Regions from separate parts of the Bacillus sp. MC1252 genome, predicted to be linked through region 2. Evidence: a T-box and tRNA genes for the amino acid it is inferred to sense, from the RefSeq annotation. Region 2 holds a T-box; the other holds one or more tRNA genes.

Region 1 (16,088 bases), 1.2 Mb from region 2:
ATTGATAGTCATTGCAACAATTACAGGAACATTCACTTCTGCTAATTGCTTAATGGTTTCCATACTCTCTTGAAAAGCACCTTTTCTTCCCCTTAAGGAATCATGAGTGTCACTCTTGCCATCAATGCTAATTTGTACAGATACATTGCCCAAATGACTAAGAAGTTCTACTTCTTCCTGTCTCCAGTTTAAGCCATTGCTAAACACGTTTACATTCGTAAATAATGAACTGGCAGCCATTACAATCTCTTTAAAACCTCTGATTAACTTGGCTTCGCCCCCCGTTAAAGTGACATCAGCTACGCCTTGTGCGGCTAACTTTTGCATCACATTAATCCACTGGGTACATGTTAACTCTTCAGGATAGGGCTTACCGGAACTGGCATAGCAAAAGGAACACCCTAAGTTACAAGCATTTGTTAATTGGAGAGTACAGCTAATGGGCAAATAGGACTGTAAAGATCCAGAAAATTGAATAGGTTGATCCAATAACCCTTGTGTCCAAGCTTCAGTAAAAGGATGGGCACTCAATTCTTCACGCAGCTGATCAGCTGTTAGCTCTTCCTTTTTAACGATTTCCCAGATACGAGCAGTTTTTCTCAAGTTTTTATTCTTAGATAATAAAAATGCAAGCTGAGCTCCTCTTCCACTCAATCTAAAATAATACATTGATTTTCTATCTATCATGACGGCCCCATGAGGCTGTAAATGGATCGCTAGTTCAGGTAAATCGTATTCTGCTAGTTGATTATTTGACATAAATAGACACCCCTTTTGTAGAATAAGGAGCTAGCAATATATGCTTAACTCCTTATGTTATTCATTAAATAGCTCGCATTGCAGGATGTGGCAGTGCACAAACACGTGTCATTGCAATACTCTTTGAGGCCCAGCACCCCATACATCCAGCTGCCTTTACAATTGAAGTACCGCCTGGACGCTTAAGGCTTTTTTTACTCACAGATTCCCATTCTTTTTGGTTTCTTGTCATAAGTAAAACCTCCTCTCAAATTTTGCATAGTGTCAATAGACCCACTTACTATGCACCCTGATATTACCATATGGAAAATGTCGAAGTAAGGGGAATTGTGTAAAATATTCTAAAAATATACTTAAAAGGGTTTTATAGTATTACATTAGAAAGTAATCAAAATAAAAAAGATTGGATATGACAATCCAATCTTTTAGTCCCATAGCGCTCTTCTTATTATTTAATTTGTGACTGATCCAAGCAAAAACTTTTTTCATCATCTACTTCATCAAGACAAGCATTAGAACAACTCATCAACTGAAACCTTATCCTGACACGCCCAAGCATCCACCTCTACCTTAAAAGCAGGAGATGCCAAAGCAACCACATAAATCATCGTCATACAAGGCAAATGGTCACCTAAGAACTGACCAATGATTCGCTTTCGACTTTCAGCTTCAAATTCCCCCACCAGATAAAACACAAGCTTCGTGATATCTTCCACTTTCATATCTCCTGCTTCTACGTTTCGTTTCACATTCTCTAGCGCTAGCTCGAGCTGCTCCAAAGGACTCGCCGGGATTGTCCCATCTACTTCCATCCCTACTTGACCTGATATGGTTAACCACCGCTGTGGTCCTGTTGTCTCTATTTGATGGGTATACGGTGCAACTGGCGTGTGAATCGACTCAGGATTACGTGATGTTTTCATTGATGAAAACCCCTTTTCTGAAAATACAATCAATTTTTATCCATCATACCAAACTTTCTATCGTATTCAGATTTTTATGCTCTTGATGAAAGCCGATTTTCCGTGCACAGCTCCATTTAAAATGAAAATTATCCTTCGCAAAATGATACGGAACAGACTAAAAAGACCCTTTAGATCCGCAAATCAAAAGGGTACATCATGCTATAATTCTTGTTTTCTAAAAAGAAACCATCCGACGAGAAAAAAGAGCACGATCAACATTGATACACCTAAAAAACTGGTAAGCGCATGATCAGAATAGGTCCCTCGGTGGATCATTTCCTCTGCCGCACTTGTCATGCCTTTAGGTGCATACTTCCCCAACGTGTTCTCATAAAACGGAGGTACTGTAAAAAGAATGAGATTGATCAAAAGCGAAACACCGCCAGCCGTCACCGATCGCTGAAAGAAAGCCGAGGCACAAATGGTTGACACCACAATCAGCAGTAAGTTTGGGTAATACAGAAGTGTTCCTTTTAACACATTGACCCAGTCCACATGCCCAAATTGAATGTCCACATAATAAACAGAGGCCAGCACCGCCACCACCAAACTAAACAAGGTCAGACAGGCATAGGCGCATATTTTTGAAACATAATAACTCGTTCGACTGACCGGTTTCACCATAATCATCGAAGCGACCCCAGAGGCACGCTCTCCCGCGATCGTCCCCATCACGATCATAATCAAGATAAAAACGCCGAGCGAATCGAATTTGCTCAATGCACTTGCTAACGCCTCTCCAGCGCTAGGCTCTGGTATATAAAATGTAGACCCTTCAGGTAAATTAGCTGATTTCGATAAAAGATCAGGCAGCATTTTGAGCGTAATAGGCTGCGTGATCATTAAAATCGTAAAAATGATTGGAACAAATAAGATTTTATAACTAGTGAATAACTCCCTAAATTCCTTTTTGAACATCATCATGAATTCACAACCTTCAAGAAAATATCTTCAAGCGTCAGCTTAGATAATCGATAATTGAGTAGAACACCGCCAGCTTCAGTGATGAGAGCAGGCAGCTCCTTCAATGCCGTTCGTTGATCTTTGACTCGCACCTGATAAGCCTCCCCTGTATCAATGCAATCCTCCACCCAATCCCGCTCTTTTAACAAAGCCACTAGCTCCGCATTCTGTTTTTCTAATTGAAATTCGATCACGGGCTGAATGTAGTCTTCTTTGATCTGTTTCATGGGAGAGGACATCTCAATTTCCCCACTGTTGATCATGATAATATGATCTGCCACTCGTTCAATGTCATCTAAAATATGGGTCGACATAAAGATCAACATCTCATGCTTTAGACGCTCAATCAAGATCAGGACATCTTTTCTTCCCATTGGGTCAAGTGCGGACACAGGTTCATCTAGGATGAGAACCTTCGGGCTGTTGATGAGTGCCTGCGCAATGGCGAGCCTCTGCTTCATTCCTCCGCTATAGCTGCCTATAGAACGATCCTTCGCCTCATAGATGCGGCAAAGCTTCAACAATTCCTCGGTTTTGGAGCGAATCACTTTTTTCTCTAATTGAAATAACCCGCCAACCCAATGCATCCACTCCTGCCCCGTCATATCCTGATAAAATGCAGGCTGCTGCGGACAATACCCAATCACATGACTGATTTCATTCATGTCCTTTGTCACATCCAAACCCGCAACCTTCACGACGCCAGACGTAGGGCGAGCAAGCCCCGTCAAAATCCGAATCGTCGTTGTCTTCCCCGCTCCATTAGCTCCTAAAAAGCCGACACATCCGACCTCTCCAACAGAAAACGAAACATTTTTTAAAATTTCATGCCGACCATATGATTTCGTCAGCCCATGACACTCCAGCATATTCAAGAAAATTCCCCCTTTTAAGATTGTTTACGGCCAAAAATGAAATACGCAATAGGACCGACACTCGCCACAAACACAATCACCAACGCCCAAACCCACTTCACTTCTCCTCTGATCCTTGATGGATCTCTTTTGAGCAAATCAAACAAACCAATCACCATTAAAATGGCTTGCAGCAAAATGAGAGGTAATATCATTTTCATATCCATCCACGCCACTCCCTTTCCAAACTCCAATTTGTTTTGATATCACTTCTTTTGACGACATGAAGAACGCATTCGTTCAAATGGATTTTATTTTTATTGGTCGAATGATCTATAAGAGGGTGTAAATGATATAAAAAAGCCCAGTGAAGGTGCGTTCACTGGGCTTTCTATTCATTTTAAAATTCTAAACATGGTTAGTTATGCATGCTCTTTCCTAAAAAGCTCTGAGTTTCTTTGAACGGCTTCAAGTCTAATCGTTATTTATGTGCTTATGCTCGTAAAATTTTTTCCATCGCGTTCCCTTTCGCTAACTCATCAATCATCTTATCCATATAACGAATGTTCTGCATAGTATCTTCTACAATGTCCTCCACTCGAACACCACAGATGATTCCTTTAATCAAGCTGCGAGAAGGATGAAGATCAGGGGCCTCAGCGAAAAAGGTTTCAAAGTCTGTCTGTTTAGCCAATTGTATCTGTAACTCTTCTTGACTGTACCCTGTCAACCAACAAATGATTTTATCGACTTCAGCTTTCGTTCGTCCCTTTCTCTCCGCCTTTGCTATATAGAGAGGATAGACTTTTGCAAAACTCATTGTGTAAATTTTGGGTTTGGTCATGTGTTATTCTCTCTTTCTTCATTAATTATTTATACTGCTTTGCCTCCGCAAGGTGTTACTCTCAACTCTCTCATTCATATCATGCCTATTCCTTTTATTTTCAAACCAATTTGGAATTCTATCTTTATTGAACATAGCACATTATCATCCATCGATGATATAAACCTTTGTTATTTTGCTTTTTATTTCCTTCATCTTTTTTTGAAATCCCTATATTTAAGAAATTGAACGATACAAAACCCAAGGAATACACCAATCGTCCTCTGCTTAGGTAGGACCGCCAATCAATAAATAAGAGCTAATAAACAATGCGACATAACCAATCAAGAAAAAACAATTCCCCATTTTTCCTTTTTTAAATATCGAATAAAAATGATATTCCCCCTCGAAAACGATCTATATTTTGTAAAGAAAGCAGCCTTCAAATACTGTAGCACATGAATAAACATCATCCCTTAATAAAAAATCATCGTGCTTTCAAATCTATATGATTCTAGTTCTTTTGACACAAAAATACCCCTTTAGAAAATGATATCTAAAGGGGTATCAAAAATCCGATTTTATTTAAAACCTACTCCACCGTCACACTCTTCGCAAGGTTACGTGGTTTATCCACATCACACCCGCGGTGAAGTGCTGCGTAGTAAGCGATCAGCTGTAATGGGACAACAGATGCAAGTGGTGCAAGTGCTGGGTGTACAGCTGGAAGGACGAAACGGTCGCCTTCGTCTTCTAGGCCTTTCAGTGAGATGACACATGGGTTTGCGCCGCGTGCAACGACTTCTTTGACGTTACCGCGAATGCTGAGGTTCACGTGCTCTTGCGTAGCAAGGGCAATGACCGGTGTACCTTCTTCAATTAACGCAATCGTGCCGTGTTTGAGTTCTCCACCAGCAAATCCTTCTGCTTGGATGTAAGAGATCTCTTTTAGTTTTAGTGAACCTTCAAGGCACACATAGTAGTCAAGTCCTCTTCCGATAAAGAATGCGTTACGTGTCACTGTGAAGAAGTCACGAGCGATTTGTTCCATTTCATCCTTTTGATCGACAAGGGCTTCCATTGCGTTTGCCACAATACCAAGCTCTTTCACAAGATCAAAGTCAAGAGATTGACCATTTAATTCAGCTGCAACGGATGCAAGGATCGCAAGAACAGCGATTTGTGCTGTGTAGGCTTTTGTTGAAGCTACTGCGATTTCTGGTCCTGCATGAAGAAGCAATGTGAAGTCCGCTTCACGAGATAGCGTAGAACCTGGTACGTTTGTGATTGTTAATGCTTTATGACCAAGCTCTTTGACTTGAACAAGTACAGCGCGGCTGTCCGCAGTCTCCCCAGATTGAGAAAGGAAGATGAACAATGGCTTTTTCGATAGAAGCGGCATGTTGTAAGAGAATTCACTTGCTACATGAACTTCTACAGGTACTTTCGCCCAGTTTTCAATATATTGTTTACCGACAAGACCTGCATGGTAGCTCGTTCCACAAGCCACAATGTAAATGCGGTCTGCTTCTGCTACTGCGCTTGCGATATCGCCAGCGACTGACAGCTTGCCGTTTTCGTCTTGATATTCTTGGATGATTTTGCGCATCACAAGCGGCTGTTCATCCGTTTCTTTTAACATGTAGTGAGGATATGTGCCTTTCTCGATGTCGCTTGCATCTAGCTCAGCGATATAAGAAGGACGTGTCATGATATCACCGTCAAGGTTTTTGATGATCACCTCGTCTTTTGTGACAATGACCATTTCTTTATCCATTAATTCCGCATATTCGTTTGTTACTTGAAGCATCGCCATTGCGTCAGACGCTACAACGTTGAAATCTTCGCCGAAACCAACCAATAATGGGCTTTTGTTTTTCGCCACATAGATTGTTTCTTTGTTTTCGTTATCGAAAAGGGCAATTGCGTAAGAGCCTTTTAGTTGAAGAAGCGTTTGACGGAAAGCTTCCTCTGTATCAAGACCTCTGCTTACAAATTGTTCGATGACTTGAACAACAACCTCTGTATCTGTGTCGCTTTTAAGTGTGATGTCTTGTAAATATTCGCGTGTCAATTGTACATAGTTCTCGATGACACCGTTATGAACAAGCGTAAAACGGCCAAAAGCACTTTGATGCGGATGCGCATTGAGATGACTTGGTACACCGTGTGTTGCCCAGCGTGTATGTCCAATTCCTGCTGTAGATGCCACGTTTGCATCAACGACCTCACGAAGCTCAGCGATACGTCCTTTTTCTTTGAACACATGCACGCCTTCTTCGTTTGCCACAGCAATACCTGCTGAGTCATACCCGCGGTACTCAAGCTTCTCTAAGCCTTTTAATAAGATTTCTTTCGCATCATTCTGACCAATATAACCTACGATTCCACACATAAATATTCTTCCTCCCGATCACGTGAAAGGGACAAAGAAAGCCTACTAAAATAGAAGGGACATTTCTTCGTCCCTCTCTACATGTTTATTTTGGGAGATCATGTGTATTCCCTTTGTACAAAGAGTCACCTCTTTGCTTTAAAGAAACACTTACGGCTGTGATCTCTTTTGATCAGCCGGGAGGCATCCGCCGAAAATTCGATAACCTCCATCCTCGTCAACTAAGCATCTGTCGTCCGATCGCTTAGTTCGGGCGCTATCATTATAAGAGTTCCTGAACATCTACCCTGCCTTTCCAGCTAGAATAAAAATCCAATAACACAAGGATGATTGTACTATAAGGTCTGACCTCCGTCAATCACAATTTAGGGGTGATCCCTTTCATTTGAGAAAGCGAGACCTCCATACACTATATGCAATGAGGCTTGTCACGTTCTACAATTGATGTGCTCTCCTATGTATGAAGGCATTAGCAAGTTGCCCTCGCCTATATCATTCGTACAGTTCATTTCACTTATGACGATTATTCGAAAAAAAAGCAAACCGCTGCTTAGCGATTTGCTTTCATCTATTACTCAATACCCATTTCCTCTTTGACAACAGCCGTAATTCGAGCCACATATTCATCACACAGCTCTTTTGTTTTCGCCTCTGCCATCACACGTACAAGCGGCTCTGTTCCAGATGGACGAACAAGAATACGGCCGTCACCGTTCATCTCTTTTTCAACCTCTTGAATCACAGCTTTTACTTTTTCATTTTCTTCCACTTTATATTTATCAGACACCTTCACATTCACTAGAAGCTGCGGGAACTTCTCCATTTCAGCCGCAAGCTCTGATAATGTTTTTCCTGTCGCTTTTAGCGTATTCACAAGCATGATGGCAGAAAGCATGCCGTCACCTGTCGTATTGTAATCAAGGAAAATCAAGTGGCCTGATTGCTCGCCGCCGACATTATAGCCGTCCTTTTTCATCGCTTCGACCACATAGCGGTCACCAACAGCGGTTTGGATGCTCTTAATGCCTTGTTTCTCCAACGCTTTATAGAAGCCGAGGTTACTCATGACTGTTGACACGACTGTGTCATCCTTTAATCGGCCTTCACTCTTCAAATAACGTGCACATATGTACATAATTTGATCGCCGTCTACGATATCACCTTTTTCATCGACTGCAATTAAACGGTCACCGTCACCATCAAACGCAAGACCAATATCCGCACCCTTTTCCTTTACAAAAGCAGAAAGTGCCTCTGGATGAGTTGAGCCGACGCCATCATTGATATTCAAGCCGTTTGGTGATGTTCCCATTGTGGACACATCTGCATCTAAATCAGCAAATAAATGTGTCGCAAGAGAAGATGTTGCACCATGTGCACAGTCAAGGGCCACGTGAATGCCTGTGAAATCCTCATCTGCTGTCTGCTTCAAGAATTGCAAGTATTTCTGACCACCTTCAAAGTAGTCATTCATCGTTCCAAGATCGGCTCCAACTGGACGTGGTAATTGATCGACTGGCTGATCCATTAGCTGCTCAATTTCGTTCTCCTGTTCATCTGACAGTTTAAAGCCGTCGCCACCGAAGAATTTAATCCCGTTATCCTGAACTGGGTTGTGAGAAGCAGAAATCATGACACCTGCTTCTGCATCCATTGCCTTCGTTAAATAGGACACGCCAGGTGTTGAGATCACACCTAAACGCATCACTTCAGCCCCAATTGAAAGCAAGCCTGCAACGAGTGCTCCTTCTAGCATATGACCAGATACACGTGTGTCTCGTCCAACGAGTACCTTTGGACGTTCTTTATCCTTCGTGAGGACATAGCCGCCAAATCTCCCAATTTTAAATGCGAGCTCTGGCGTTAATTCGCTATTAGCCACACCCCTTACACCATCAGTTCCAAAGTACTTGCCCATGTTTCAATCGCTCCTTTTTTACCATTCAAGAGGGCTCTGTGTCCTCTTTTTTATCTTCTTTCATCCGCTGTCTCTGAATTGATTCCTTCTTTGCTTTATCTTGTGTCGATTCATCTTTTCTCTTCTTTTCCTGACCATCGTCATCAGACGATCGATCCTTTCGATCATTCGTAGAAGCCGGCTGATCTTCCGTGTCAGTAGAGGTAAGTTTCACCTTGACCTTTGATCTCGTTAATGCCCACGTCACGTTTTGAGGACCATTCACTTGCACTTTGACCTCATGTGTTCCTTCGTTCAAGTCCCCCGCATTGATATAGGCTTCAATATCTGAAGCCTTTAGTTTATCAATCGCACTCTTTGATCCCTTTGCTGTTAACGTGAGCCGCCCAGAAGACGGGCTCACAAAATCAGAGGTGAGATCCTTGCTCAGACCCACGACAGAGATTGGTACATTATCGATCTTTTTTTCTTCAGCTGTTGCAACCTTCACTTTGATCTTAACGGTTTCAGGCGACACCTTTTTCACACCATCTGGCAGGGGAATGTCGGCATCAATCTCCGTATCATCTTTGATTTTGCTTAGGTCCAGCTTAACGCCATCAATAAAATCAAGTGCATCTAGCACCTTTTGAGAGCCGTACACTGTGACCTCACTCGGACTTGTCTCAATGCTTGAAATACTGATCCCATCCGGTAAGCTGCCCGTCCGCTCAATTTTAAACGGGACCTTCTTGCTTGGACTCGTGATTGGGACCGTAATATCCACTACTGACGGACTCACTTCGACTGGCAGCTCGTTCCCGCTGCTGTCATACACAGTGAGCTTCGCTTCTTTTTCAATCTGTTGATCGACATCCTCTAAGTTCACAAATGCTTTAATGACAGAAATTTTGTCGATTACATCCTTTGAGCCAGTGACAGTCACCTTTTTCGGATTCACAATGGGCTGTTCGGGTGAATAGCCGTCTTTGATTTTATTTTGATTATAAAATTCTGTTTCAACAGGAAATTCAGCTGTCGTTTTTTCTTGTATCGTCACAGTCGTCACAGACGGATTAATTGATAATGTGATTCCCTTTGATACATCTCTTGCCTTCAGCTCCACTTTATGTGTGCCTGTCGTTAAGTTTTGCATATCTGCATAAATTTCAAAATTCTTTGTTTGTCTTGCTGTTTTCACAGCACTTGTTGATCCCTTAATCGTGACATTGACTGTCTGCGGTACACCAGTGACGACGTACTTCTCGTCATCATAATACGCTTTAACAGGAATGTCGGTTAAGGTTGCTTCATCTGTCGTCGATGTTGGGAAAAAGGATTCACCGATTTTTTTCGGCGTGGGCGCTTGCGCTGAATTGACTGCACCATACAGCAATAAAGCGAAGACCAATGCAAGAAACTTTACGGCCCAGCGATTATTCAAAATCTTATCCATTTTTCTTGCCCCTCCAATACCATTTGGTCGAGGAAGCATCTTTGCTGTTCTTACTAAATTCAGCAATCAGCATTTCTTCAAGCGCTTCTTCAGTCAATTCTCGATGGAGATCACCATTTCTTGCGACACTTATGCCGCCTGTCTCCTCAGAGACGATGACGGTTAAGCTGTCTGTCACTTCACTAATACCAACTGCCGCCCGGTGGCGCGTTCCGAGTTCCTTAGAGATAAAAGGACTTTCTGACAGCGGTAAATAACAAGCTGCAGCTGCAATCTCATCACTCTTCATAATGACAGCACCGTCATGAAGCGGGGTATTCGGAATGAAAATATTAATCAGCAGCTCAGAACTCACCTTTGCATTCAAAGGAATTCCTGTCTCTATGTAATCATTCATCCCAGTATCGCGCTCAATTGTCAGCAGCGCTCCTATTCTGCGTTTTGCCATATAGTTAATTGCTTTTGTAATTGCCTCGATCGTTTTCTGCTGCTGTTCCTCTACAGGTGTCCCGCTTCTTGAGAAGAAACGGCCGCGCCCGAGCTGCTCAAGCGCTCTCCTTAGCTCTGGCTGAAAAATAATAATGATCGCAAGGAAACCCCACGTAATCGCTTGGTCCATCAGCCATTGAAGTGTGTTAAGACCGAGATACGCACTTCCCATCCTGACGAGAACAATGACCACAATTCCCTTTAAAAGCTGAACCGCTTTTGTTCCGCGGATGACCATCATTAATTTATATATCACATACCAAACAACGAGTATATCAACAGCATTACCGAGGTACTGCAAAAAAGGAATATCCCCTAAAGCCATTTCCTCGTCCTCCAGAATTTTCAAGTTTCTTCGTGTGATGCATTTTTTTATAAAAAAAGCCTATGTGTAAATACATAGCGAGGCTATTATACCACATTTTATTTCAGCAAGGAAAATAGTTGCCATATATAGCTGGCTGTCTAGTATGCGTGAATCTGAGCAATGATATAGAAAAAGAGCAGCCCCTAAGAGACTGCTCCATGCTGTTTGATTTACTTTTACTCCTCTGGCCCAATGACCCGCATCACGTTTTGTGCTGTGGATTTCATTTTGTACCAGATCCAATCAAACACTTCATTAATTTCATTGATTTGACCAGTGACTTGTCCGGCAGAAGCAGTCAGCTGTTCCCCATTGACGACTGTGACATTTCCATCAACCTTGCCTTCTACAATCAGCTTGCCATTTTTGACAGTGACATCACCTTTGACGGTTTCCCCTTTAGGTACGGTCACTGTATCATTTTCAACCACGAGATTCGGCTGCTTTGACACACTGAAATTATGATCAGTATTCCAGCTTGTAAACAGACTGCCTCCCATCAAAATGAGAAAGAGGGCAGCGGCTACGATCAGCGGGTGAGCTTTGATCCATCTTTGAACCGAGACACGCTTTTTCTCCTTTGGAAGACCTGCCATCACCTTTGCAGTGAAATCAGAAGGTGCTTCTATATGAGATGTACTCTGCACTAGCGCAATGGATTTCTCAATTTGTTGAAAATGAGTACGGCACTCCTCACACGATTGCAGATGGCTTTTTAATTCTTTTTCGTCTTGGGGCTCAATGTCCCCGTCTAAATACTGATGCATAAGCAGGACGATTTTTTCCTGACAGCTCATCAAAATCACCTCACTCAAAGGTCTCTCAACTGTTTCCGGAGAGCCTCTCTACCCCTGTGTATTCTCGTTTTCACTGTACCAACTGGTATATTCAGAATCTCACTAATTTCTTTTAACGAGAGTTCATCAATATACTTTAATACGATGACTGAACGATATTTATCGGGTAATCTTAGAATTTTTTGCTGAATGGTACTCGATAACTCAAGAGACACCACCTCATCCTCTGGCAAAATGCCATCAGCAGCAATTTGAGAATACATATTCAGTCCTTCTGTTCCTGCCACCTCTGCATCTAAATAATAATCCGGCTTTTTTTTGCGAATACGGTCGATGGTCAGGTTGGTTGCAATGCGGTACAGCCACGTGGAAAACTTACGATTCACATCAAAGCTCTCAATATTCACATAGGCACGAATAAACGCCTCCTGCGCAATATCCTCTGCTTCGTGTGCATTCCCAAGCATACGGTAGCACAGCTGATAAATTTTGTCTTTATACAGGTCTACGATGTCTGTAAATGCGTTCTGGTCGCCTTTTTTCACTTGCTTAATTCTCTTTTTGATCATTGTGTCCATAGTATATTCAACCTCTGCCTTCACCGGTCTTTATGTATACGAACCTCTTTCCAAAAGGTTTCATTCTCCTCTAAAAAATAGTGTAACAAATTTTTGACAGCGTGTTACGCTTATTAGCCAGTAAAAACCTTAATATATCCTTAAATTTCCCCAAAATAAAAAAAACGGGAACAAGTCCCGCTCTACAATAACTTTTCACCCATTAAAGAACCAATTAAAGCAACAGCCGCTTCTGCTGTTTTATTTTTCTCATCTAATACTGGATTTACCTCCACAAATTCGGCTGAAGTTAAAATACCTGCTTCCTCTAAAAGCTCCATTGCAAGGTGACTCTCACGATAACTAATGCCGCCTGCCACAGGAGTTCCTACACCCGGGCATTCCGCTGGATCTAGCCCATCTAAATCAAGTGATAGGTGGACACCATCTGTTCTTTCCTTTAAATACAAAATTGCTTCCTCCATCACCCTTGTCATCCCTAAACGATCAATTTCATGCATCGTATACACCTTCATACCTTTTTCTCTAATCAACTGCCGCTCTCCTTCATCTAAGGAACGAGCACCAATTAATACGACATTTTCGGGTTTCAATTTAGGAGAATAACCACCAATGTTCGTTAAATCAGCATGCCCAAGGCCAAGACTGACAGCAAGCGGCATGCCATGAATATTTCCAGAAGGAGAAGTTTCCTCCGTATTTAAATCACCGTGTGCATCATACCAAATGACACCCAAGTTTTCATAATGCTTAGCTACACCGGCAAGTGTGCCAATCGCAATGCTGTGATCACCGCCTAAAATCAATGGAAACGAACCTGACTGCACAATACTGTCAACCTTTTCAGCAAGCAGCTGATTGGCACCAGCATTCTCCGTTAGATTTTTTAATTTTTCACTTGTATGTAAACCTTTCTCATCGTCCCTTTGCTCGACTGGAATATCCCCGAGATCCTCCACATCAAATGAGAGCGATTCCAATTTTTCTTTTACGCCAGCACATCGAATCGCACTCGGCCCCATATCGACGCCCCTTCTCGTTTGACCCAAGTCCATCGGAACCCCGACAATCGTGACCCTCTTTTGATCTCCCATATGTACATCCCCTTTCTGTTCATGCCTATATTTTACTTTCTCGATGCCTCCTGACTCAACTCGACAACATTTTGAATAGTTATACATTCCCTCTGCTAACATAAAAAAAAGACACCTTTTTCAAAAAGGTGTCTTAACTGGGCTAGCTGGATTCGAACCAACGCATGACGGAGTCAAAGTCCGTTGCCTTACCGCTTGGCTATAGCCCAAAAATGGTGGAGGGGGGCGGATTCGAACCGCCGAACCCGGAGGGAGCGGATTTACAGTCCGCCGCGTTTAGCCACTTCGCTACCCCTCCACATATGGAATTGATAAAGAAAAAACAGTGCCGGCAAGAGGACTTGAACCCCCAACCTACTGATTACAAGTCAGTTGCTCTACCAGTTGAGCTACACCGGCATATGGTGGAGGATGACGGGCTCGAACCGCCGACCCTCTGCTTGTAAGGCAGATGCTCTCCCAGCTGAGCTAATCCTCCACATCATGGTGACCCGTACGGGATTCGAACCCGTGTTACCGCCGTGAAAGGGCGGTGTCTTAACCGCTTGACCAACGGGCCAGTTTGTCAAGTTTACTGTTTCCGTGAAGCTGACAAAAGTTATTATATACAGGTTGTCCCCCTTTTGTAAAGGGGAATTTTATTTTTTTTATTTTCTAATAATTAACCACCTTGCAGCACGACATTTTACTTGAAATATAATTTCAGTATTTAAATATAATGTTGAAATTTCATATCATACTCAATATACTGAAAATGAAGAAATAAGGAGGTATGTCACATGCAGCCATCTCAACTGCGTTCTTTGACAACAGAATCAAGAAACCCTAACACAATGGGAATTTCACAAGCAGATCCGCTCGAAATGCTCCAAATGATCAATGAAGAAGATATGAAAGTCGCTCAAGCGGTCAATCGTGTACTTCCACATGTGAAAACAGCAAGTGACTTCGCCTATGAATCCATCTCGAATGGAGGCAGACTCATTTATTTAGGCGCTGGAACAAGCGGCAGAATTGGCGTGATGGACGCTGTTGAATGTCCACCAACCTATAGCGTCTCACCTGATGTCATTGTAGGCATCATGGCAGGTGGGGACTCCGCGTTTTCACACGCTGCCGAAGATGTGGAAGACAGTGAAGAAGCCGGTAAACAGGATTTAGTACACATCCACCTCACGTCAACAGATACTGTCGTCGGCATTGCCGCTAGCGGTAGGACGCCCTATATCATCGGTGCTTTAAACTACGCAAGATCCATCGGAGCAAAAACAGTAGCCCTCAGCTGCAATGAACAAGCAGAAATTAGCGAGCTGGCAGACTGCGCCATTGAAGTCGTCGTTGGACCTGAAGCCATCACCGGGTCAACACGAATGAAAGCCGCATCCGCTCATAAAATGATTTTAAATATGCTTTCCACCTCTGTCATGATCAGACAAGGCAAAGTATATGAAAACCTGATGGTTGATGTAAAAGTCAGCAATCATAAATTAAAAGAACGCGCCATCACCATCATTCAACATGTGACAAACGCTTCCTACGAACAAGCCGTGAAAACACTTGAATCGGCAGATTTAGAAGTCAAAACCGCCATCGTCATGCTCCAAACAAACACAGACAAGAAAACAGCCAAGAATTTACTCAACAAAGCGAATGGTCATATCGACAAAGCCATCTCACATCATCAATCCTAAAGGAGGCAGAGCTCATGTCAGCAGGTGGACTCTCCCTAATACACACAATGAAAGCAAAGCTCCCCCAATCTGAAAAAATCATTGCAGACTATATCCTTGCCCATCCTGACAAAGTCATTAAGAGCACAGTACACGAGATCAGTCAGGCAGCCGGTGCAAGCAGCTCTGCAGTCATCCGCCTTTGTAAATCTCTCGGACTAGATGGCTATCACGATTTAAAAATGCGGATTGCTGGAGACTTAATGCATGACGATAAACAAGGCTACCGAGATATCGAACAAGATGAACCACTTCAATCCATTATTCAAAAAACAGCAGGAAACTCGATTCAATCGATTAAGGATACTGCCTCTATTTTAAATGCAGATACTTTAGAAAAGGCCGTTCAATTGCTGCTACATGCAAATCAAATCCATTTTATCGGTGTTGGTGCATCTGGCATCGTCGCAGCTGACGCACAGCAGAAATTTCTCAGAATCAATTATGCAGCCACAGCCTTCACTGACATGCATATCGCATCCACCGTCATCGCAAATGCAGGAAAGAACGACATTGTTTTCGGTATATCCTTTTCTGGAGAAACGTTAGACATCATTCAAGCCCTTCAGCTCGCAAAAGAAAATCAAGTGAAAACCATTGCCTTAACGCATCCAGGTCATACAAGCGTTTCTGCTTTATGTGACGTTCACCTATCGACGTCCGGTTCCAATGAAGCACCTTTTCGCAGTGCTGCCACTTCCTCTAGAATGGCACAGCTCTACTTAATTGATGTCTTGTTCCTCAGTTTAGCTTCCCGTCAATATGAAGAGACAGCGCAGTATATTGACAAGACAAGGCATGCCATCCGCTCCATGAAACGAAAACCAAAGGGGGATTCAACATGAGTCATCAAAAGAAATATCAGCAGTTAGCGAAAGATATTCTTTCGCTCTGTGGTGGTTCTGAAAATATCTCTTCCCA
Region 2 (16,088 bases):
ATACTTGGACTGGCATTTTTAATATCCCGATCTGTCACCATCCCAATGACAGAATCTTGATCAGATACGATGGGAATATGCCGAATGTGATGTGCACTCATTTTTTGAATGGCTTCTTCGATCGTATCGGTTTTTCGCAGCGTGATCACATCACGCTCCATAATTTGTTCAATCATCATTGTTTACCAATCCCCTTTGCCAAAAAAACGAATTGAACGTTAATACATAAAGCGCTGATGGAAGCGAAGACGATCAAAACGCTCGATCGAATCAGGACTCACGTTTTTTCCGATTCTCGCCATTAAACAATTGGCTGGATGTGAGCTGATCTCTGGCTCGTCTGTTGCAAACCAGACAAGACCACCTGCGTTCATCATTTTCTCCATCATTTTACGGTACTCCCAAACGTTTTTCTTTGTCCCCTTTAAATCCCAATGCCAGTAATATTCAGTTGTAATAATGATGTAGTTCTCCATTTGCTCATCCATCATGCTCACATCAAGTAAATGCTTGCCGAGCGAGCATCCTCTAAATGGAGGAGCGACTTCAATCGCGCCAAGCTCGATTAAATTGTCCATCTTGCCCTCTGACCAGCGCTCAAGCGGATCAGGATACAAATACGTGACATAGCCTGCGACAAGCTCATCCACTCTTGCAATGATAATACGTCCTTCTGGAAGATCTGCTATTTCAACAAGTGCTTGTTTCTGCTCCTCAGGCGTGCGAAATGCCGTTAGTCCTTCATGAAACGTATAGTTCGCAAGCTCTGATGCAGGTACCGGTCCTTCAATCAGGATAGAACCTGTTTCTCGCTCAATTGTTTTTGAATAATAAGTTTTAGGATGCTCCACGTATCCACCGCCTCAAATTCTAGTGAGTCGTCTCTATTTTAGCTTAAATCTTGAAGAAATTAAAACGGTTTCACCATAAGTTTTTTAAAAATTGAGAAAAAAAGTCATCTATACTATAATGGTCATTGTAAACGTATGCAAAGGGGGACTGTTTGATGAAAGTGGAAACGCTACCATCAGTAAAAGGAGACTATCATTTAAATGATTATGAGCAGGCATACAAAGAATTTTCATGGGAGGAAGCGAGAAAAAACTTCTCCTGGTATGAAACAGGAAAAATAAATGCAGCCTATGAAGCAATTGACAGACATGCGGACTCGTTTCGTAAGAACAAGGTGGCGCTTCATTACAAAGATTCACAGCGGGATGAAAAGTATACGTTCAGGGATATGAAAATCAACACAAACAAAGCGGGAAATCTATTCAGAGAAAAGGCGCATGTGCAAAAAGGGGATCGCGTGTTTATCTTTATGCCAAGATCACCTGAGCTCTATTTTCTTCTGCTTGGTGCTGTCAAAATTGGTGCGATCGTTGGCCCGTTATTTGAGGCATTTATGGAAGGCGCCGTCAAAGACCGTTTAGAAAATAGCGAGGCGAAGGTCATTGTGACAACGCCGGATCTGCTTGAGCGTATTCCGTTTGCAGAGCTTCCGAAGCTTGAATCTGTCATCATTGTCGGCGGTGAAAAGGAAGACATCGGTGGTGTGCGGACAATTCACTACGAAGAGGCATTTCAGGAGGCAGTAAAGGAACTTGAAGTAGAATGGATGGATGAAAAAGACGGTTTCCTGCTTCATTACACGTCAGGGTCAACTGGTACGCCAAAAGGTGTGCTGCATGTCCATGGCGCGATGGTGCAGCAAGACCAGACCGGTAAATGGGTGCTTGACCTGAAAGAAGATGACGTCTACTGGTGTACAGCTGATCCAGGCTGGGTAACAGGGACAGTGTACGGTATTTTTTCACCATGGTTAAATGGGGCAACGAATGTCATCTTAGGTGGCCGGTTTAATCCTGATACGTGGTATGAAACGATTGAATCACTTGGTGTGACCGTTTGGTACAGTGCACCGACAGCCTTCAGAATGCTGATGGGGGCAGGGGACGACCTCATTCAAAAATATGACCTCAGCTCGCTCCGTCATGTCTTAAGTGTAGGAGAGCCTCTCAATCCGGAAGTGATCCGCTGGGGAGACGCTGTATTTGGCAAACGAATTCACGATACTTGGTGGATGACGGAAACTGGTGCACAGCTGATTTGTAATTATCCATGCATGGACATCAAACCAGGCTCGATGGGGAAACCAATTCCAGGCGTAGAAGCCGCGATTGTGGATAATGCCGGAAATGAACTTCCGCCATACCGGATGGGCAACCTTGCGATCAAAAAGGGCTGGCCGTCCATGATGCATACGATCTGGAACAATCCTGAAAAATATGAATCTTACTTTATGCCGGGAGATTGGTATGTTTCAGGAGATTCAGCATATATGGACGAAGACGGATACTTTTGGTTCCAGGGACGTGTCGACGATGTCATCATGACGTCAGGAGAGCGGGTCGGTCCATTTGAGGTGGAAAGTAAACTGGTTGAACATCCGGCCATTGCAGAGGCTGGTGTCATTGGAAAGCCAGATCCGGTACGTGGTGAAATTATCAAAGCATTCATTGCTCTCAGGAGCGGATACGAGCCGACAGATGAGCTGAAAGAAGAGATTCGTACGTTTGTGAAAAAGGGGCTTGCTGCACATGCGGCACCAAGAGAAATCGAGTTTAAAGACAAACTGCCAAAAACGCGAAGCGGAAAAATTATGAGACGTGTGCTAAAGGCGTGGGAGCTGAACTTACCTGCTGGCGACCTTTCGACAATGGAAGATTAATCTCCTTCGTCAGTTGACTTGATATCAAAAGTATGTTAAAAATGACTTTAGTTGAATACGAAAAGGTTTTGACTGAGATTCAGTAGAATCATCTTTCCCTGTCCAAGAGAGCTGACGGCTGGTGCGAGTCAGTACAAAGAGATATTCGAATTACCCTCACGAACCGCTTTTACGAAAAGGAGCATGAATGCTGCCTCATTAGTGAAAGAACGGATCTGTCCGTTATCAGTGTAAGTGAAAAGACGTGATATTTTGTCTTTTAAGCAGGGTGGTACCGCGATATATATCGTCCCTTCGTTCATTCGAAGGGGCGTTTTTTATGTTGAATTGTAAAAAAAGGAGATTTGGATATGAGTCAATTGATGGAAGATTTATCGTTCAGAGGATTAATTCAGCAGCAAACAGATGAAGAAGGTTTAACAAAATTATTAGCAGAAGAAAAAATCAAGCTGTACTCCGGCTTCGATCCGACAGCTGACAGCTTGCACATTGGTCATCTATTGCCCATTTTAACATTGCGCAGATTCCAAGAAGCAGGGCATCACCCGATTGCCCTTGTTGGCGGCGCAACTGGACTGATCGGAGATCCTAGCTTCAAAAAAGCAGAGCGTTCACTAAACCCGGCAGAAATCGTGGAACAGTGGTCAGAGAAAATCAAAGGCCAGCTGTCTCAATTTCTTGATTTTGAAGCAGGCGAGAACCCAGCCGTCATCGTCAATAACTATGACTGGATCAGCCAAATGAATGTCATCACGTTCCTTCGTGATATTGGAAAGAACTTCGGTGTGAACTTCATGCTGGCAAAAGATATCGTCAGCTCACGTATCGAGACAGGTATTTCGTACACAGAGTTCAGCTACGTGATTTTGCAATCGTTAGACTTCTTAAACCTTTACAAAAATGAAAACTGTAAGCTGCAAATCGGTGGTAGTGACCAGTGGGGAAATATTACATCTGGACTTGAGTTGATCCGCAAGTCTGAGGCAGAAGGCGCAAAAGCATTTGGTCTCACGATGCCGCTTGTCACAAAAGCAGACGGCACGAAGTTTGGTAAAACAGAAGGCGGCGCAATCTGGTTAGATAAAGAAAAAACGTCACCTTATGAATTCTACCAATTCTGGATCAACACAGATGACCGTGACGTCGTGAAATACTTAAAATACTTTACGTTCTTATCAAAAGAAGAGATCGCATCTTACGAAGAAAAAGTGCAAACAGCACCTGAAAAACGTGAAGCGCAGCGCCGTTTAGCAGAAGAAGTGACAGCGCTTGTACATGGCCGTGAATCACTAGAACAGGCTGTGAACATCTCAAATGCACTATTTAAAGGCGAGATCAAATCTCTTTCAGCTGAAGAAGTCAAAGTAGGCTTTAAGGATGTTCCATCAATGGAGAAAAGCAGCACAGAAGAATTAACACTAGTCGATATCCTTGTGGAATCAAAGCTGTCTCCATCAAAGCGTCAAGCACGTGAAGATATCACAAATGGTGCGGTCTACATCAACGGAGAGAGACAAACCGATAAAGACTATGTTCTTTCAGCTGAAGACCGAATTGAAAACCAATTCACTGTTTTAAGAAGAGGGAAAAAGAAATACTTCCTTGTGAATTACAAGTAAGAATGATGTGCAGCCGGCTGAGAGAACCGGCTGCTTTTTTTTATGCTAATTGAGTCATGGAGGATGTCACATAGACCAACAGACTGTAAGAGAAACGAATGTCTAGTCTTTTGGCATTGGCTCATGAGAAAGTCAAAGGTGCTTTTTCATTATTTATTTCTTGTGAAAATATCGGACAAACAGTGCCTTGTTCACTTTTCTGTCATATTTTTGTTGTTTAAAATAGAGTCGAACAAGATAAATAAGGGGGAATGAAAGTGTCATTTTTGATGAAAAGGAGTTTGCAGATTCTCGTTGCATTTGCATTGGTGGTTGGTTCAATGGTTTTCATCCAGCCGAAAGAGGTCAAAGCGGCTGAGCATAATCCGGTTGTGATGGTACATGGCATGGGCGGTGCCTCTTATAACTTTGCGGCGATCAAAAGATACTTGGTGTCACAGGGCTGGGACCGAAACCAATTATATGCAATTGATTTCATAGACAAAACAGGCAATAACCTCAATAATGGACCACGTCTATCTAGATACGTCAAAGATGTGCTAGCCAAAACGGGCGCCAAAAAAGTAGATATTGTGGCGCATAGCATGGGCGGAGCCAACACGTTATATTATATTAAGAACCTAGACGGCGGAGATAAAATTGAAAATGTCGTCACACTAGGTGGAGCGAACGGACTCGTTTCACTCAGAGCATTACCAGGCACCGATCCAAATCAAAAAATTCTTTACACATCCGTCTATAGCTCAGCCGACCTCATTGTCGTCAACAGCCTCTCCCGCTTAATTGGCGCAAGAAACGTCCTTATCCACGGAGTTGGACATATCGGTCTATTAGCCTCAAGCCAAGTCAATGGCTATATTAAAGAAGGGCTGAACGGCGGGGGACAGAATACGAATTAATTTAAAATAGCCAGCTACCATTCATGGAAGCTGGCTTTCTGTATTTTACAAGTAGATTTAATCATGAAGAAACATGGAGTACCTATTGATGAAGTTCTATTCGTGTGAATACTTGAAATGATTGTCGATGAAATCAGACTATGGTACGATGAATGTATATGTTATAAAGTAATTCGTACGAATTACTAAATGAGGGCGGGATATGAAGCTTGAACAAATCATAACGATCAAAATGGGGAAAAATCAATCAAGAAGAAATGAAAAAACGGACAATAACTTATCTACATATTCTTATGAAGATTTAATGAAAGATCTAGATGGCGCTTATTTAGACTCCATTGGAGATGAAAAAGATAGCACATTATTAACAGTTGATCCGTACTTAACAAATGTTTGTGATGTTGTCTTCAGCTTTGTTAGTTCGATTGCAGGAATTGTTAGTAATGAGACTCAAGGCAAAGTCATGAACCAAAACTTTGCTAAGCTTATCATAGAAACTGAAGAACTTGATAAACAGTATTTATGTTATGTCCTAAATGAATCTCAATTTATGAAAAAACAAATGACGATCTCTATGCAAGGAAGTACGGTTCCAAAACTAACACCGGGGATTTTTCGTGGGTTAGAGGTGCAACTTCCTTCTATTGAAAAGCAACAAATGATTGGAAAAGCCTATTTTCATTTTAGGAAGCGTCAAGCGCTCATGAAGAAACAAGCAAAATTAGAAGAACAACTATTTTTAGAAATATTAAAACAACATGATCAATAAAGAAAAGTGAGGAAATAACGATGGCTGACTTACATACAACATTATTTAGTGCCGCAGATGATCTTAGAAGCAAAATGGATGCTTCAGAGTATAAAAACTATTTATTAGGATTGATCTTCTATAAATATTTATCTGATCGATTATTAGAAAAAGTGGTCGAAGTTGCAGATGAATCGCTGGAAGAATACGACACGCAGGATAAACAAGCGCAATTATACAAAGAGTTATTATCAGATGAGGATATTCAAAAAGATTTACTTGAAACATTAGTTGATACGATAGGATATGATATCGAACCAGCGTATTTATTTAGTGAGTTAGCGAGTCAGGCAAAACAGAATATCTTTCAATTAAATGATTTAAATAAAGCATTCATTGATTTATCGACGAAATATCTTCAATTTAGTGGCTTGTTTGATGATGTGGATTTGAAATCGAAAAAACTGGGGTCAGATGATCAACAGAGAAATATCACCATTACAGAGGTACTAAAAAAATTAAATGATGTAGATGTCATTGGCCATAATGGAGATGTCATTGGAGATGCCTATGAATATTTAATTAGTCAATTTGCCTCAGAAGCAGGGAAAAAAGCCGGTGAATTCTATACACCACATGAGGTGTCTATCATGATGGCTCGTATTGTGGCAATTGGACAAGAGGAGAAAAAATTATTTAGTGTTTATGACCCTACAATGGGTTCCGGTTCTTTAATGTTAAATGTGCGCAATTACATTAACTATCCAGAAAGTGTAAAATATCACGGGCAAGAACTAAATACCACGACTTTTAATTTAGCAAAAATGAACTTGATCTTGCACGGTGTTGATTATGAGGACATGCGTCTGCGTAACGGGGATACACTAAATAAAGACTGGCCGACCGATGAGCCGTATACATTTGATTCAGTTCTAATGAATCCGCCATATTCAGCCAAATGGTCAGCAGATGATACATTTTTAGATGATTCACGTTTTAATCGCTATGGGAAACTAGCACCGAAATCAAAAGCAGACTTTGCTTTTCTTTTGCATGGCCTATATCACTTAAAAGATTCTGGAACCATGGCGATTGTCCTGCCACATGGTGTTCTTTTTAGAGGCGCAGCAGAAGGTGTCATCCGTAAGAAATTACTAGAAGATGGACACATTGATGCGGTGATCGGTTTACCAGCAAACTTATTTTTTGGTACAAGCATTCCAACCACTGTCATCATTTTAAAGAAGAACCGTACAACGCGTGATGTACTATTTATTGATGCGAGTAAAGAATTTACCAAAGGAAAAAATCAAAACAAATTATCAACTGACAACATTGATAAAGTAGTAGAGACATATCAAAAACGAGAAGATGTAGAAAAGTATGCACATGTGGCAAGCTTTGAGGAAATCAAAGAAAATGACTTCAACTTAAATATCCCAAGATATGTCGATACATTTGAAGAAGAAGAGCCTGTCGACATGGCCGCCATAGGAGCAAAAATTCAAGAAATTCGAAAAGAAAAAGCAGAGCTAGAGTCTAATTTATATGACATGATTTCTTCCATGCAATTTGATGAGAAAAATGCAGAATGGATGAAAGGTGCTTTAGAGGTGTTTAAACGTGGGAAGTAAGAAAGTGCCGGAAGTGAGGTTTAATGGGTTTAGTGGGGAATGGGAAGGTTGCAAGTTTGGGGAGATATCAGAAAGTTTTGAGTACGGTCTAAATGCAAGTGCTACCTCCTATGATGGTAGAAACAAGTATATCAGAATTACAGATATAGATGAAAGTAGTAACAAGTTTAAACAAAATGATTTAACTTCACCTAATACAGATCTAAGCCAAGCAGAAAAATATCTATTAAAAAAAGGTGATATTTTATTTGCAAGGACAGGTGCAAGTGTTGGGAAAACCTACTGCTATGATAAAAGGGATGGAAAAGTTTATTATGCAGGCTTTTTAATTAGAGCGAGATTGAAGCAAGAATATAATGTTGACTTTGTATTTCAAACTACATTAACAACGAAATATAATAATTTTGTTAAAATAACATCCCAACGTTCTGGACAGCCAGGTATTAATGCAGTAGAGTTCGCTAGCTTTACTATGATGTTACCTGATAAAGTGGAACAGGATAAAATCGGCAACTTCTTCAAACAACTAGACGAAACAATTGCATTTCAACAACAAGAACTAGACACCTTAAAACAAACGAAACAAGGATTCTTACAAAAAATGTTTCCGAAAGAAGGAGAATCTGTACCGGAAATTCGTTTTCCTGGGTTTAATGGGGAATGGGAAAAGAAAAGATTAAAAGATTTAGCTACTTTTGCTAAAGGAATTGGATATTCTAAAAGTGATATAGTAGAAGAAGGAGATCCTATAATTTTATATGGCAGTTTATATACTAAATATCAAACTGTGATAGAAGAAGTCGATACATTTACTAAAATAAAAGAAAAATCTTTAATTAGTAAGGGTTATGAGGTAATTGTCCCTTCATCTGGTGAAACATCTGAGGATATTGCTAGAGCATCTGTAGTAAAAAGACCCGGTATTATTTTGGGTGGAGACTTGAATGTTATTTACCCCTGTGACGACATTAATTCTATTTTTTTAGCACTCACTATCTCAAATGGTAAACAACAAAAAGAACTAAGTAGAAAAGCACAAGGTAAATCAGTTGTTCATCTACATAACTCTGATTTAAAAGAAGTGAATCTATATTATCCAAAAAGAGAAGAACAAACCCAAATCGCGAGCTTCTTCAAACAACTAGACAAAACAATCGCTCTATGCGATCAAGAAATAGATATTTTAAAACAAACCAAAAAGGCCTTTTTGCAAAAAATGTTTTTATAAGCAAGAGGAGGGAATTCAAATGGGCAAGAATGAACATAGAGATGAAACAGAAATAGAACGTCAGTTAATTGAGGTAATGGGTGAAGGACATAACCAATGGAACTATCGTCCAGATCTAAAATCAGAAGCCGACTTATGGCAGAATTTACGAAAGATCATCACACAAAACAACTTATCAGAAATTGGGGAACATCCGATTTCTGATAAGGAATTTGATAAGATTAAAACGGAAATTTTAAATAAAACACAAACACCTTTCGACGCCGCAAGATGGCTAAAAGGTGAAAATGGAATTGCTCGCATTACGATTGAACGAGATGATGTGTCGTTAGGTTCGATGTCACTCGTTCTTTATTCAAATCATGATATCGGTGGGGGCATTTCTACATATGAAGTTGTTCATCAAATTGCGAAAAAAAGAGAGAACATTGACGAACGTGACAGGCGTTTTGATGTGACGTTATTAATCAATGGGTTACCCATTGTGCAAATTGAATTGAAAAAAGTTACGGCAAAAGATGGTGTGTTTCAAGCATACAATCAAGTGAAGAAGTATGCAGAGGAAGGGCTATTTCGTAATAATATTTTTTCCACTCTTCAGTTATTTGTCATTTCAAATGAACAAACGACTCGTTATTTTGCCAATGCTCTGCCAAAAGATATGCATAAGAAGTTTGTTTTTAGTTGGCGGACGAAAAATAACCGAAAAGTGAACAACCTCTATGAATTTGTGAAACAAGTATTGAACATTCCAGATGCCCATCGATTGATCGCTCAATATACCGTTGTGAGCGAAGAAAATGATCAAAAAGCGTTAATGGTTTTACATCCATATCAAATACATGCAATTGAAGCATTGTTTACCGCAGCGATGAAGCATGAATCTGGATATGTATGGCATGCAACAGGGTCAGGAAAGACATTAACGAGTTTCGTTGCGACCAAATTATTAGCAAGGAAACCTGGCGTTGACCGGACAATTATGCTCATTGACCGAAAAGATTTAGATAATCAAACCACCACAGAATTTACAAGGTTTGCGTCTGAATTTAATACAGGTATCTCTTCAGATAAGGTAAAGTCTAATAGTTTAATTATTGGAACAAAAAGCGCACGAAAACTTAGTGAAACACTATTAGCGGATGCCAATTCAAATACCATTATTATTACGACTCGTCAAAAGCTAGAGAATGCCATCAAATATGCAAAAAAACAAGAAGAGCAAGATGGAAAGAACCGATTTCAAAAACTGATCGGACAACATATTGTCTTTGTCGTTGATGAATGCCATCGAGCATTAAGTGCGGAGGGCATGGAGTCTGTGAAGAAAACGTTCCCTAATTCTACTTGGTTTGGCTTTACTGGAACACCTATTTTCGATGTTAATAAAAAACAACCAAAAGGGCAGTTAGCACGTACGACTCGTGATCAATACGGTGAAGAGCTTCATACATATACGATTAAAAACGCCTTAGATGATGGTGCAGTTCTAGGATTCCAAGTAGAACATGAAGATACGATTGAACCAAACTCTCTTAGCAATCATATCTTTTCTCGGCTTCGTCAAAATGACAAATACGCTCATCTTAATGATGATGAATTAAATACGTATATTGATCAAATGGATGGGATGGAGAAGGAATCCCATTTGCCATCCACTATCTATGAAAGTGATGAGCATATTCAAAAGGTCATCCATAAGATATTTCGACCGGATAATGCTTATACAAAGTTTGATTTCAAAAACGGACGACCGCAAAAGTCTGCTATTCTGACAACAAACTCTATTGCGATGGCCAAACGATATTATGATGCGATAAAAAGGATGACGAAAGATCCTGATTGGATGGCAAAAGAGTTTGAAGGTCATCCTATTCGTAAAGGGCGAACGATAGAGGATAAGGATTTTCCTAGAATCGCGATCACCTACTCATTAAATGATAATGAAGAAACTTCAAAACTAGATCAAGAAGATATGATAAACATCATCAAAGACTATAATCAATCCTATGATACCGCTTGGTCGATTCAAGATATTGAGCGGTATAATGGGGACATTAACAACAGATTAGCCCGAAAAAAAGCGGAGTTTAAACAATTTGGCAAGCATATAGATTTAGTGATTGTGGTTGATCGCCTTTTAACTGGCTTTGATGCGCCGACCATACAAACTCTTTTTGTGGATCGACTCTTAGAGTATGCGGGTTTAATTCAAGCTTTCTCGCGAACAAATCGTACATATCCTGGTAAAACAAAAGGGCTCATCATGACGTTTAGAAAGCCGTGGACGATGGAGTGGAATGTAGAGGAAGCGACCAAGACATACTCTAACGAACAGGAAGAAACGAATCTTGTGTACCCAACTTATGAAGAATCATTGAAACGATTTAAAAAGGCACATAAAACCTTAAAGTCACTTGATATCAATCTTTCTGAATTGGACGAGCATTCGCCAGTAGAGGAACGTGTTGAATTTGTTAAAGCATTCCAAGAGCTGAGTAATGCTTATGAAGCTCTCGTGACGTATGACAATTACAACGATGATATGGAAGCATCGAAAGCCTTGCGAGAACAAGTGATGACGATCGAAGAAAATATCGGTATATACAATACAATCAAAGGCTCACTAGTAGAAGAAGGGACGAAAGAGAAAGAAGAGGAAACACCCAACTTCTCGGATATTGAATTTTATGGTGAGAATTCTGTTAAGCTATACGACATTGACTCTGCCTTTATTGATCAACTGTTAGGAAATTACTCTGCCAATAATCATGATATCCGTCAAGAAATCGAAAAGGCACTTCAAAAATTGAAAAAAGCTGAAGTGGTAAAAGATGTGTATCGAGCGATCCTCAATGAAATGGACAATAAACAGGTGAATCCAGATGAAGATATATTAGTGGTCAAACGAACATTCTTTACAAAAAAGAAAAATTCCCATATTAAAGAATTTGCTGAAACGTGGTTCGTGGATGAGAACGAACTCCATTTATCATCTATTCAATATATGATAGGAACTGATCCTATTCCGAATATTGGGAACATCATTGATAGTAAACAATTTGATCAATATAAAGCAATTCATCCAGATGCTAAACCATTAAAATACGGACCTGAAATGAAACGAGCGTGGAGAACATTGTTAGATGAAGTGATTGTTCCTTTGGATGATGAATTAAGATAATCTCGATAAGGAGTTTAAATTGACGCAACAACTTAAACAATATTTCTTAGGATACTTTCTCTATTTTCCCTGTTCATTTCTCATCATCTATAGGTAATCTCTAACATCATAGCCAGTGGGTGGTTTGTCTTTTTGGTGCAAAATCAGACAAAACATCAGTAAAAGCATGTACAAATCGACCACTATTCCTTACACTACATGTAGTGAACGAGAATCTTTGGAGGTGGGCGTTTGTGCAAACGAATCAAAAGGCTTTGATTATGGTAGATGTACAAAAGGCATTTGAGCATGAAAAATGGGGAGAACGAAATAACCTAGATGCAGAGAAGAATATCAGTCGTTTATTGACGTTTTGGAGAAAAAAAGGCTGGACAGTCATTCATATTCAGCATACATCGGATCAGCCGCACTCCTTATTTCATCCAGCAAATGAAGGGCACTCCTTCAAGGATATCGCCAAACCGCTTGATGAAGAAATGGTGTTACAAAAGAAAGTTAACAGCAGCTTTATAGGTACAAACTTAGAGGAACAACTAAGATCAAACGAGATCGACACTGTTGTGATCGCAGGATTAACAACACCGCACTGCGTATCTACCACAACAAGAATGAGTGGAAACCTAGGCTTTGATACATACCTCATTTCAGATGCAACAGCCGCCTTTGGATTAACAGATCAAACCGGTATATATTATGACCCAGAAACGATCCATCGCCTCTCACTTGCAACACTGCATGACGAATTTGCGACTGTCATGACAACCGAGCAGCTCATCACAAATTGGGCAGAACATAAATGAACGATTGAAAGCTCCTAGAAAGATGTCTAGGAGCTTTTTCGTCATACTAAGCATGTGTATCCAGCGATTGTTTTCGTTGCTCAATACCTGAGTATACGAAATCAATTCCAATAAATAAAAAACTGACAAAGAAGGATAAAATCAATGTACCATACTCCCAAATGGAGACGTTCACTATTTTCATATTGAGCACAAACTTAACTGAGAAATGCACAACGATCCATGAGAGTAGAAATTCTATTATAAACTCGACCCATTTGGGGAATCTTAGCAAGGAGGAAATTCCTTTACCAATGAATGCTAAAAAGATCGACCAAAAAAGAATAATCCCACTGACCAATAAAGAGAAGATCAACAATGAAAAAAATGAATCATAGGTGATATATTCCCCAAAAAGAAAGTTCACTCCTAATGAAACGATATAAAGTACGGTACTTGGAATGATCATTACAAAACTAAGCGAAAAAAAGATGAGTAAAATGAGGAGAACCCCTATGATAGCTCCAGGCGGTTCATCGACAACCTTTGTTTTTCTCATTATCGCGTAGATAACAATTGAAATGAGCAGAAGTACTAATATAAATGAGATGATCGACAAATTGTTTTTCCCTACCTTTTCCTTTCGTCATTGTTTTAAAAATTTTTAACACATGTAATTATAAGGAAAAAATGAAAAAGGGTAAAGGATAATCGCAGTTCTCTTTTTCTTTTGGCGGGATAAGGTGTTCGCTCTTAAAGAAGTAACCCAAACAAAAAAACCTAGACCACCTTGAACAATCAAGGGATCTAGGGTTTTTTTGCTCTCTCTTAGAGAGCAATGAAATTAACGAGAGTAGAACTCAACGATTAGTTGTTCGCTGATTTCAGGCGCTAATTCAGAACGCTCTGGAAGACGAGTGAAAGTTCCTTCAAGCTTTTCAGCATCGAAAGAAAGGTATTCAGGAACGAAGTTGTTTACTTCAACTGATTCTTTCACAACTGTTAGGTTTTGAGATTTCTCACGAAGAGCAATCGTTTGACCTGGTTTTACAGAGAAAGATGGGATATCTACACGGCTTCCATCAACAAGGATGTGACCATGGTTCACTAGCTGACGAGCTTGGCGGCGAGTACGAGCAAGGCCAAGACGGTATACTAGGTTGTCAAGGCGAGTTTCAAGAAGGATCATGAAGTTTTCACCTTGTTTACCAGGAAGTTTAGCAGCTCTGTCAAATAGTGTACGGAATTGACGTTCGTTGACACCGTACATGTGACGAAGCTTTTGCTTCTCTTGTAATTGTAAACCATATTCAGATAGTTTTTTGCGTTGTCCTGGACCATGTGGGCCTGGAGCGTAAGGGCGTTTTTCAAGTTCCTTACCTGTTCCGCTTAATGAAATGCCTAAACGGCGGGAAATCTTCCAACTTGGACCTGTATAGCGAGCCATAATGTGACTCCTCCTTATTGTTTTTATTTGTGAAAAATAAAAACCGTCTGTTCTTCCTCTTTTTCGTCATTATGTTTTCATGCATCCTCGCTCCAGCAGCAGGGAGTTACAAGATGCACCTCCATATAGAAGGAACAAAATGATACAAAAAAGCCGAACAAAAAGGCTGCCATATTTCACACAAAGTCTATTATATGACGCTGAAAAGGAGAAGTCAACCTATTTAGAGGGAGACAATCCTATTCAGGCGACGAAAAAGAGAAAAAGCAGACAATCTGCCTGCTTTTCCTGCATGATTACGCATCCGTAGAGACGGATAACGCCTGTTGGAGAACCTCTGTAAATTGAACTAAGTACGTCTCATCTACTTTACTGAAGCGGTCTTTCACTGGGCTGTCGATATCGAGAACCCCAATGATTTGCCCATTCACTTTGAGCGGGATGACAATCTCAGATTGCGATGCTGCATCACATGCAATATGTCCAGGGAATGCATGCACATCAGCGATACGCTGCACGTCACCTGTTGCAAATGCTGTGCCGCAAACGCCTTTTCCAGAAGGGATGCGTACGCATGCAGGCAGTCCGTTAAACGGCCCAAGCACAAGCTCGCCGTCTTTTGCCAAATAAAACCCTGCCCAGTTCACTTCAGGGAGTGAGTGATACAACAACGCCGCAGCATTCGCCAGATTGGCAATAAGATCAGGTTCACCATCTGTAATGGCTTCTACTTGTTTGACAAGCAATTGATAGTCTTTCGATGAGTCGCCAGACTGTTTTTCGACATGAAACATGAAAATCTCCTACTTTCTATCTCAAAAATACATAACTTGCGTCTCGCATGTGGGATTTGTCGAGCAATTGTAAAAGGAACTTCCGCCTTCATCTTGAAGTATGTACACATGAAGAGGGGTGAGCGGATGAAAACATCAACAACCGTGCAAACAAAAGACCGTATTATTGAAGCTGCCATCAGACTTTTTAACCAAAAAGGATTTTCTGGAACCTCTGTCCGTGAGATTGCGAAGGAAGCAAACGTCAACGTTGCCCACATATCTTATTACTTTCAAGGAAAAGGAGGGCTGCTAGAGCAGCTCGTATCCGACTTTTATGAAGGCTACATTCATATGATTGAATCGCACATCCATCACATGGAAACCCGTCACGCAAAAGAGTGTTTACTTCATGTGGTTTTTGATATTTTATCTTATCAGCACAAGCACCGTCAATTAACCCGTTTCGTTTATCGAGAGGTGACGATTGATTCGACGCTCATCAGAGAAATCATGTCAACATATTTAACAAAGGAAAAATATTTGTTTCAGCTCATCATTGAAAAAGGAAAAAGCACCCATGTCATTTGTGAGCAGCTCTCACTCTCATCCTTTATGATTCAGCTGAAATCACTTCTGATGATGCCATATTTGCAGCCGCAATATTTAACAGAGGTGCTTTATTTGAATCCAAGTGAGCCGTACTTCTATCAGATGTACTTTAAGGAACTGAGCCGCTCGCTTCATCATTTACTAGAACCAAAAGAGCCGACATTAGATCCTCATCTGAAACTCATAATGTCTTCAAATTGATCATAAGCATACCCGAGATCTTCCGCTTGATGGGCATCAGACCCGAATATGAGCGGAATTTTTTTCTGTTTTGCAAGATCAATCATCCATTGATCTAAATAGATACTTCTGGCATATGTTTTACGAAGACCCGATGTATTAAAATCTAAGGACATGCCTTTTTTTGCCGTTTCTTCAAGACAAAGGGTGACCTTTTGACAGAGTTCAGGCGACATCTCATATGGGAAAAGCTG

Evidence for each region. The T-box of region 2 lies ahead of tyrS (tyrosine--tRNA ligase). A T-box ahead of a tRNA ligase gene usually reads a tRNA of that ligase, here a tRNA-Tyr.
Region 1: it has a tRNA-Tyr gene. The T-box ahead of tyrS (tyrosine--tRNA ligase) is inferred to sense a tRNA for this amino acid. The anticodon was not compared.

Annotation. Positions count from the first base shown of each region.
Region 1 covers NZ_CM166369.1:180,893-196,980, reverse strand. Annotated here, with positions in the region: gene skfB (sporulation killing factor system radical SAM maturase) at 1-759, opposite strand, end outside; gene skfA (sporulation killing factor) at 824-991, opposite strand; gene ACYH0L_RS01110 (RidA family protein) at 1,272-1,682, opposite strand; gene ACYH0L_RS01105 (ABC transporter permease) at 1,884-2,648, opposite strand; gene ACYH0L_RS01100 (ABC transporter ATP-binding protein) at 2,645-3,562, opposite strand; gene ACYH0L_RS01095 (PLD nuclease N-terminal domain-containing protein) at 3,577-3,768, opposite strand; gene ACYH0L_RS01090 (DUF2200 domain-containing protein) at 4,035-4,385, opposite strand; gene glmS (glutamine--fructose-6-phosphate transaminase (isomerizing)) at 4,957-6,759, opposite strand; gene glmM (phosphoglucosamine mutase) at 7,331-8,677, opposite strand; gene ACYH0L_RS01075 (CdaR family protein) at 8,703-10,112, opposite strand; gene cdaA (diadenylate cyclase CdaA) at 10,105-10,926, opposite strand; gene rsiW (anti-sigma-W factor RsiW) at 11,145-11,765, opposite strand; gene sigW (RNA polymerase sigma factor SigW) at 11,780-12,343, opposite strand; gene rocF (arginase) at 12,526-13,437, opposite strand; tRNA gene ACYH0L_RS01050 (tRNA-Gln) at 13,575-13,646, opposite strand; tRNA gene ACYH0L_RS01045 (tRNA-Tyr) at 13,651-13,735, opposite strand; tRNA gene ACYH0L_RS01040 (tRNA-Thr) at 13,764-13,836, opposite strand; tRNA gene ACYH0L_RS01035 (tRNA-Val) at 13,840-13,915, opposite strand; tRNA gene ACYH0L_RS01030 (tRNA-Glu) at 13,922-13,996, opposite strand; gene murQ (N-acetylmuramic acid 6-phosphate etherase) at 14,217-15,128, shown strand; gene ACYH0L_RS01020 (MurR/RpiR family transcriptional regulator) at 15,143-16,012, shown strand; gene ACYH0L_RS01015 (PTS transporter subunit EIIC) at 16,009-16,088, shown strand, end outside.
Region 2 covers NZ_CM166369.1:2,619,756-2,635,843, reverse strand. Annotated here, with positions in the region: gene ACYH0L_RS13495 (CBS and ACT domain-containing protein) at 1-179, opposite strand, end outside; gene ACYH0L_RS13490 (GNAT family N-acetyltransferase) at 219-851, opposite strand; gene acsA (acetate--CoA ligase) at 1,007-2,731, shown strand; T-box leader at 2,791-3,028, shown strand; gene tyrS (tyrosine--tRNA ligase) at 3,082-4,350, shown strand; gene ACYH0L_RS13475 (esterase/lipase family protein) at 4,671-5,249, shown strand; gene ACYH0L_RS13470 (restriction endonuclease subunit S) at 5,452-6,018, shown strand; gene ACYH0L_RS13465 (type I restriction-modification system subunit M) at 6,039-7,631, shown strand; gene ACYH0L_RS13460 (restriction endonuclease subunit S) at 7,621-8,859, shown strand; gene ACYH0L_RS13455 (type I restriction endonuclease subunit R) at 8,879-12,043, shown strand; gene ACYH0L_RS13450 (cysteine hydrolase family protein) at 12,277-12,843, shown strand; gene ACYH0L_RS13445 (hypothetical protein) at 12,890-13,441, opposite strand; gene rpsD (30S ribosomal protein S4) at 13,667-14,269, opposite strand; gene ACYH0L_RS13435 (GAF domain-containing protein) at 14,566-15,063, opposite strand; gene refZ (forespore capture DNA-binding protein RefZ) at 15,190-15,855, shown strand; gene hisJ (histidinol-phosphatase HisJ) at 15,825-16,088, opposite strand, start outside.